2 regions of the Parageobacillus sp. KH3-4 genome follow, and region 1 is predicted to be linked to the other one. Evidence: predicted binding sites of a transcription regulator. Region 1 holds the regulator's gene; the other holds the start of a gene.
The links. Region 1 encodes LexA, which represses DNA repair genes until DNA is damaged. Its sites were predicted from a motif close to CGAACATATGTTCG; they were not measured.
Positions count from the first base shown of each region.

Region 1 (4,217 bases):
CGAAATTTTGCGAACGGAGCTAATGCAGGCGGGGCGTTTCCATCGTGCATCACTTCGCCAAGGAGATCTCGCTCGCTTCTTTCACTAAAATAAATTTCTTTAATGAAAATTAAAATTGGGAGCCGGGGAGGAGTTAATAAATGGCAAAGTACACGAGAGAAGACATTATGCGCATCGTCAAGGAAGAAAACGTCAAGTATATCCGTCTGCAATTTACTGATATTCTTGGCACCATTAAAAACGTGGAAATCCCAATCAGCCAGCTGGAAAAAGCGTTAAACAACAAAATTATGTTTGACGGTTCGTCGATTGAAGGATTTGTCCGTATTGAAGAGTCGGACATGTACTTATATCCTGACTTAGATACGTTCGTTATTTTCCCATGGACGGCGGAAAAAGGAAAAGTAGCGCGCTTTATTTGCGACATTTATAATGCTGATGGCACTCCGTTTGAAGGATGCCCTCGCTATAACTTGAAGCGGATGCTAAAAGAGATGGAAGCGCTCGGATTTACCGCTTTCAATCTAGGCGCGGAACCGGAATTCTTCCTGTTTAAACTCGATGAAAATGGGCGCCCTACTCTTGAATTAAACGACCAAGGCGGTTATTTTGACTTGGCGCCTACTGATTTAGGAGAAAACTGCCGCCGCGATATCGTGCTTGAACTTGAGGAAATGGGATTTGAAATTGAAGCTTCGCACCATGAAGTAGCGCCTGGCCAGCACGAAATCGACTTTAAATACGCGGATGCGGTCAAAGCGTGCGACGACATTCAAACGTTTAAGCTTGTTGTCAAAACGATCGCGCGCAAACATGGCCTTCACGCAACATTTATGCCAAAACCGCTCTTTGGCATTAATGGGTCTGGCATGCACTGTAACTTATCATTATTCAGAAATAATGAAAACGCGTTTTTCGATCCGAACGCCGACTTGCAATTAAGCGACACGGCGCGCCAATTCATCGCCGGTGTGCTGAAACATGCGCCGAACTTTACGGCAGTGACAAACCCAACGGTGAACTCATACAAACGTCTTGTGCCTGGCTATGAAGCGCCATGCTATGTTGCATGGTCTGCTCGCAATCGCAGCCCGCTGATCCGTATCCCGGCTTCACGCGGAATGAGCACGCGCATTGAAGTGCGCAGCGTCGATCCATCGGCGAATCCGTATTTGGCAATGGCGGTATTGCTAGCAGCTGGACTAGACGGCATTAAAAACAAATTAACTCCTCCGGCTCCGGTGGATCGCAATATTTATGTGATGACAAAAGAAGAACGATTGGAAGAAGGAATCGTAGACTTACCAGCGACGTTGGCAGAAGCGCTCGAAAACTTGAAATCGGACGAGGTCATCGTTCAAGCGCTCGGAAAGCACTTGTTCGAACACTTTGTTGAAGCGAAAGAAATCGAATGGGATATGTTCCGAACAGCCGTTCATCAATGGGAGCGCGACCAATATATGGAACTCTATTAAAAGGCAAAAGGCTATCTCGTTTTATGCGAGATAGCCTTTATTGTTTGCTAATGTTTAATGAATGACGCGGTAGACGCCGATGACTTTGCCGAGAATCGTACAATCGCGGACGATAATCGGCTCTAAATTAGAATTTTCCGGCTGTAGGCGAATATGATCTTTCTCTTTAAAAAACCGCTTTACCGTTGCTTCGTTTTCTTCCGTCATCGCGACAACGATGTCTCCATTATCGGCGGATTGCTGTTGTCGCACAATTACGTAGTCCCCGTCTAAGATCCCCGCTTCGATCATGCTGTCCCCCATCACTTCCAGCATAAAAACATGGTCTTCCGATGAAACGAGCCGTTTTGGTAGCGGGAAATAGTCTTCAATGTTTTCGACGGCCGTGATCGGTTGGCCAGCTGTTACTTTGCCAATGATCGGCACTGAAATGACGTCGTTTGTGTCGTTTCGCACTGAGAAATCAGCGTCCAATATTTCAATGGCGCGCGGTTTTGTCGGATCGCGGCGGATATATCCTTTGCTTTCAAGCCGTGCTAAGTGCCCGTGTACGGTGGAGCTGGAGGCGAGCCCGACCGCCTCGCCGATCTCGCGGACAGAAGGAGGGTAGCCTTTTGTTTTTACCTCTTTTTTAATAAAATCCAAAATTTGCTGTTGCCGCTTTGATAATTTCGTCATCCTATACACCTCTTACCACATCATTTGCCTACATTATAGCATGCGGAATTTGAAAAAACAAACATAAGTTCGAAAATTATATTGACACAAACAAATGTTCCTCATTATAATGTGGGTAAACCGAACAAACATTCTTAAGGGGTGGGGCGATATGAAACGTATGTTTGCACATTACATGATTTTTTCAGCGCTTTTGTTTATGGTGATTGGGGCGTTTTTATACGCGAACAAGCCGATTGAAAAAGATAAATATATGGAAATTACGGTTGCGTCGGGAGATACGCTTTGGAAGCTGGCAAAGGAATATGAAGAACAACATCAACTTTCGACAACGGAATTTATCGAGTGGGTCGTCGATGTCAATCATTTGCCGAGCCAGCAAATTGTCGCCGGTGAAAAAATTGTCATTCCTGTGCTAAAATCAAAGGGAGATGAATCGTTAGTCGTCAGCAAATAAAATCGTGGGGATGATATTGCGTGAAAGCAGTTATTTATTGTCGTGTCAGCACAGATAAAGAAGAACAGGAAACATCGCTGGAACGCCAGCGGGAGGAACTGGAACGTCTTGCTGAACAGCATGGCTTTGAGGTGACCAAAGTCATTATGGAACAGGCCAGCGGCTACGAAGTAGACAGAGACGGCGTGTTTGATCTGCTTTCCACATTAAAAGAGCAGCAAATTGATGCGCTTCTCGTTCAAGATGAAACAAGATTAGGGCGCGGGCACGCAAGAATTGCGCTTCTTCACTGCATTCAAAAAGAAGGTGTGAAAATATATACGATCACCCATAACGGTGAAATGCAGCTATCGGAAGCGGATTCGATGGTACTAAACATTCTTAGCATTGTCGAGGAATATCAGCGGAAAATACATAATTTAAAAATCAAGCGTGGAATGCAGCGGGCGATTGAACAAGGATACCGCCCTGAACGAAATTTAAAGCACGTTGGGAGAAACGCGGGCAGAGAGAAAATGGATCTTCCCGTTGAAGAAATCGTTCGCCTGCGCCACAACGGTTTAACGTTTGCAGAAATCGCCGCGACATTGCGCGGATTTGGCTACGACGTTTCGAAAGCAACCGTTCACCGCCGCTACCGGGAATATATAGATTCCAATTAAGGACGTGCTATTTTCTTTGCTTTATTCTATGCGAAGGGGTGCCGGGCAAATCCATTATCCGCAACGTGTTCTTTGTTTCCCGCATTTCGTGGGTGCATGTTTTAACGCAAATGTGCGGAAAGCAAGATAGTTGCGCTTTCCGTTGATGTTGTATAAGATGGGAGAGTAGCAATACAGTGATAAGGTGGAGGAACTATGTTATCCAAACAAAAAATGGCGCGAATTAACGAGCTGGCCAAAAAGGCCAAATCATCTGGTTTAACGAAGGAGGAAACGCTTGAGCAACAGCAGCTTCGCCGCGAGTATATTCAAGCGTTTCGCGAAGCGATGGTCGATATGTTGCATTCGGTCACCGTCATTGATCCAAACGGCAACGACGTGACGCCACAAAAATTGAAAGAAAGCAGAAAACGGCGCCTGCATTAATAATATGCGAGAAAGAAAGCATTTTAAAATAGAAATGCTTTCTTTTTTATTATTTTTGATCAAGAATTTGATCAAGAATATTGTACATCTTCTTTTATTTTCTATATGATAGAATTGACACTATGTTGATGAAAGGATGAAAAGATATGGCGCATACGATCGAAGAACTAGCGATTACGACGATTCGGACATTGTCGATTGATGCCATCGAGAAAGCAAAATCCGGTCATCCGGGAATGCCGATGGGAGCGGCGCCGATGGCGTATACCCTTTGGACGAAATTTATGAATCACAACCCAAGCAATCCGAAATGGTTTAACCGCGACCGCTTCGTGCTATCGGCGGGACATGGATCGATGTTGTTATACAGCTTGCTCCATCTAAGCGGTTACGACGTTTCCATCGAAGATATTAAACAATTTCGTCAATGGGGCAGCAAAACGCCGGGGCATCCGGAGTACGGTCATACACCGGGGGTAGAAGCAACGACTGGTCCGCTCGGCCAAGGTATTGCGATGG
Region 1 is NZ_AP025627.1:2,487,893-2,492,109, reverse strand. It holds gene MWM02_RS12575 (MerR family transcriptional regulator) at 1-88, shown strand, start outside; gene glnA (type I glutamate--ammonia ligase) at 141-1,475, shown strand; gene lexA (transcriptional repressor LexA) at 1,530-2,153, opposite strand; gene yneA (cell division suppressor protein YneA) at 2,305-2,610, shown strand; gene MWM02_RS12555 (YneB family resolvase-like protein) at 2,631-3,272, shown strand; gene MWM02_RS12550 (DUF896 domain-containing protein) at 3,468-3,698, shown strand; gene tkt (transketolase) at 3,845-4,217, shown strand, end outside.

Region 2 (4,217 bases), 760 kb from region 1:
GCTGGGCTGCCAGGAATTATTGCGCACGGAATGTGGACGATGGGAAATCTCGCAAAACTGTTTACGCCTTATTATGAAGAAGGATTTATTCAAGATTATTTCGTTCGCTTTAAATCGATGGTTTTTCTGGATGATGCCATTACATTAACAGCGACGGTCAAGGAAAAGGAAGAGAAGAAACTGCGTTTCGATGTTTCTGCCGTCAATCAAAACGGGAAAGAAGTCGTAAAAGGAGAAGTCGTTTTTTCTATCTATTAAAATATGAATCCGAATGACAGAGGAGAATTTTGTAAAAAAATACAGGAGCAGCAGAGAGGAACAGCATGAGTTCTCGCTTAAGAAGACAACAAAAATTATTAAACGAGAAGAAATGGCGAAAGGAATGGACACATGAAGGAAAAAATTATCGAAACAAGCATTGAACTATTTGATCGCAAAGGATTTAAAGAAACGTCCGTGCAAGAAATCGTCGAAGCGATGGGAGTTACCAAAGGCGCATTTTATTATTATTTCAAAAGCAAGGAAGAACTATTAAGAGATATTTGCTTGACGTATATCGAAGATCTTTTACAACAGCAAGAACGCATTTTGCGAGATGAAAATAAAGATTGCACGACAAAGTTATATGAAATCGTTTATATGCTCATCCATAATATTAGAACGAGAAGAAAAAGTGCGCGCATTTTCTTTCGGGAAATGCGGCATCTACATGAAGAGCATTTGCAAGAAATCAAGGCAAAGCGACGGGCGTTTCGCGAAAACTATCAAAAGCTTATTGAAGAAGGAATCGCAGAAGGAGAGTTTAAGCAAACGCATACTCCCCACATGGTTACGTTTGGAATTTTAGGTATTACAAACTGGAGCTATTACTGGTTTAACCCCGATGGAGAAATATCGGAAGAAAAACTAGCGGAAATCTATGTGGATTTGATTTTAAATGGAATAAAAAATCGAGAGGGAAAGTAATTAAATGGTGTATATATAATAGCAAAAAAAGATTTCTCTGCCCGGAAAGCGAATATTCGAAGGTGATTTGAACAGACAATATACGCATATTAGAAAACAATTTGTTGCCATCTTGAAAGACGGTTAAAGGACCGCAGCCATATAGCGGGCCTGAAGTGCAGGCAATACGAGACTTTACACTTGCGCACAATTTTCTAACCACCGTTTTCTACCATTATTTATTCTCCCAGACAATTATTTATTGGCATTTCCAGCAAACGAAAGGACAAGCACAACGCGATTGTCGCCTTGCGTTAAATGTTATCGAAATACTTGTTAGTAAAGCCGACAAAAAACCCGAGTGGCGGCGGTTATAAAGATTGGCTTGTCATTCGATTTAAACGGCTAGGCTGCTCCATATGCCGGAGAACGCCCTGTACCTTTAAAATATTTTTTCGGTTTGGAGCAGAAACAATTCTAAGCCAATGGCCTAATCATAACGGAAAGGCGGTAAAACAGCCTCTTATCTTTGCACGGTGAGAGGCTGTTTTAGTGATTAAACTAATTTATTTAAACTATGTTCTAAATAATCAAAGGAAACAAAGAAAAAACCAATAAACTAAAGCTTACCGCTTCCAAATGAACGGAACATAAACTCTGTCATAGAAACAAACGAACATATGTGCTATAATTAAAATGCCTTTTACGATTTCTCTATGAAATTTGTTCTCTGCTAAAACTCTGTTTGGCTGTTTTAAAAACATCCCTAATATGGCAAACTCTTTTGGTGTTAGAAAAAGCGGAAGTGCAAAAATTTGTATGTATTTATACGTAGGCGCTGTCTAAAAGCGATAATGCGCCGTATGCCAACGTTCCGGGCTTAATGCGCAAAAAAATCGGCATTTCAGATAGAACGGTCATAACATTCTAATTTTTATTAGTGCAAAAAAGGAGAAAAACAACATGGAAGCAACGCGCCAAAAATACGGTCGTGTCATTTTACATGTCGACTGTAATTCATTTTTCGCGAGCTGCGAAATCGCGCGAGATCCATCATTAAAAGAAAAAGCGGTTGTTGTAGCGGGAGACCCGAAAGAACGCAAAGGTGTTGTGCTAGCGGCAAACTATATCGCAAAACAATGCTTTGGCATTTATACGACGATGCCGTTATGGGAAGCGAAGAAAAGATGCCCGCATCTTGTTATATTAAAGCCCGACTTTCACTTATACCGCGATATAAGCGAGAAAGTATTTCAATTTTTGAAGACGTTTACCCCTGTTTTGGAGCCTGCCTCAATTGACGAAGGATATTTAGATATCACTGATTGTTATTCACGCGGTTCACCGTTGGACATCGCAGAGCAAATCCAAAAAGGATTGTTAAAAACGCTGCATATTCCCGTAAGCATTGGCATTGCGCCAAATAAATTTTTGGCAAAAATGGCAAGCGACATAAAAAAACCGTTAGGCATTACCGTTCTGCGCAAGCGCGATGTGCCAAAAATACTTTGGCCTCTCCCTGTTCAGCAGATGCATGGTGTTGGTGACAAAACAGCAAAAAAACTAAATGGCATTGGCATCTTTACTATCGGCGAATTGGCAAAGGCGGAAAAAGCGACATTGCAAAATTTACTTGGTATTACTGGGATTCGCTTAAAAGAGAGAGCGAATGGGATAGATCCCCGTCCAGTTGACCCAGAGGCAGGAGAGAAATGGAAATCAATTGGGAACTCCACAACGCTTTCCCGCAATGTGACAGAGGAGCGGGTTCTCCTTGAAGTGTTGCGCGGTTTGGCGCAATCCGTCAGCAAGCGAATGAAACAGAAGCATGTTGTTTCTTCCACCATCCAAATTATGATCCGCTACAGCAATTTTCAAACAATCACCCGCAGCAAAACATGGGAAAATCCAGTTCAAGAGGCGGAAGAGATCTTTCAGCGTGCCGCTTACTTATTAAAACGTCATTGGAACGGCAATCCGGTAAGGCTGTTAGGAATTACTGCCGTCGACGTGTTTGATAAAAGGGAGGCAGTGAAACAATTAGACTTGTTTCACTTTGAAGAGGAGGCCAAAAAGGAAGAGCTATGGAATACGATTGAGCACCTTCAGCAAAAATTTGGCGATGGTATTATCCAAAAAGGATATGAACTTTTTCGGAGACAAAAACGGTGATAAAATGATTGTTAATGTAAGAAACGAATAAGATAGGGATAGCGCCAGTGCGGAGGCAATTACGCCCCTCGTTGTTTCAAAAACGGAAGCCGATATTTCATTGATCATAGAGAGAATACTTTTAGAAAGTGTGGTTGATGTTTATTTAACAACAATGATAATATTGATGTATATACATCAACAAAAAAGAGGGATGCTATGAAACCAATACCAGCTATCTGTGTTGCCGCCGATGTCAAGAAGTCGAAACAGATGGAAAAAACTCGTTTGCTAAATATCCTGAGCGAATGCGAACAGGCAATCAATAAGCGATTTCATCACGATTTACTCGTTCCGTTTACGATCCGAAACGGGGATGAGCTGATTGGGGTCATCGCGAACTTTGCTAGCGCATACCCGCTTATTGATTATATTGTGCAACAATCTCATTTGCACCGATGCCCGTTTTACCTAGGGATTGGCGTTGGAAAATTAGAAACGACGAATACAACCGATGTCCATGCGATAAATGGAAGCGCGGTATTACATGCATTTGAAGCACGAGACAAACACTTAAAAGGAAACAAGGAGAAAATAAAAATTTGGAACGAAAGAGAAACAGAAACAAGTTTTTATATTTTATCTGAACCACTGCCTTCCGAACCGCTTAATACGCTATTAGGATTTATCTTATCAATAAAGCGAAAATGGACGGATAAGCAAAAGCAAGTCATTTCTTTAATGGAACAATATCCTGAATGGACATATGAAAAAATCGGCAACCATTTGGGATACAAATCGCCTATTTCTACCGTCAGTTATTTGCTGAAACGCGCCGATTATCAAAAAGTGAAGATGGCAGAAGCTAGCCTGACTCAACTGCTGCTTTTGTATCAAACCCTTTTAAAAGCATAAGGAGCGATTGGCATTGTGGATATATTTTTACGCCGCACATTTGCTAGGAGATTTTATGTTCCAACCGGACCGATGCGTCAACGGAAGAAAGGAGAGGCCGATTCTTTTCCTAGGTAAACATGTCGCCATTCATATCGTTCTGATGGCCATCGCCAGCTTTATAGCGATGTCGATGAATAACTCTTTTCATCTTCCTGTTTTTTTAT
Region 2 is NZ_AP025627.1:1,730,407-1,734,623, forward strand. It holds gene MWM02_RS09030 (MaoC family dehydratase) at 1-258, shown strand, start outside; gene MWM02_RS09035 (TetR/AcrR family transcriptional regulator) at 391-966, shown strand; gene MWM02_RS09040 (DNA polymerase IV) at 1,909-3,117, shown strand; gene MWM02_RS09045 (SatD family protein) at 3,316-4,011, shown strand; gene MWM02_RS09050 (DUF3307 domain-containing protein) at 4,025-4,217, shown strand, end outside.
Region 2: MWM02_RS09040 (DNA polymerase IV) is a predicted target of LexA. The motif match lies at 1,619-1,632, and genes of this name have one in related genera.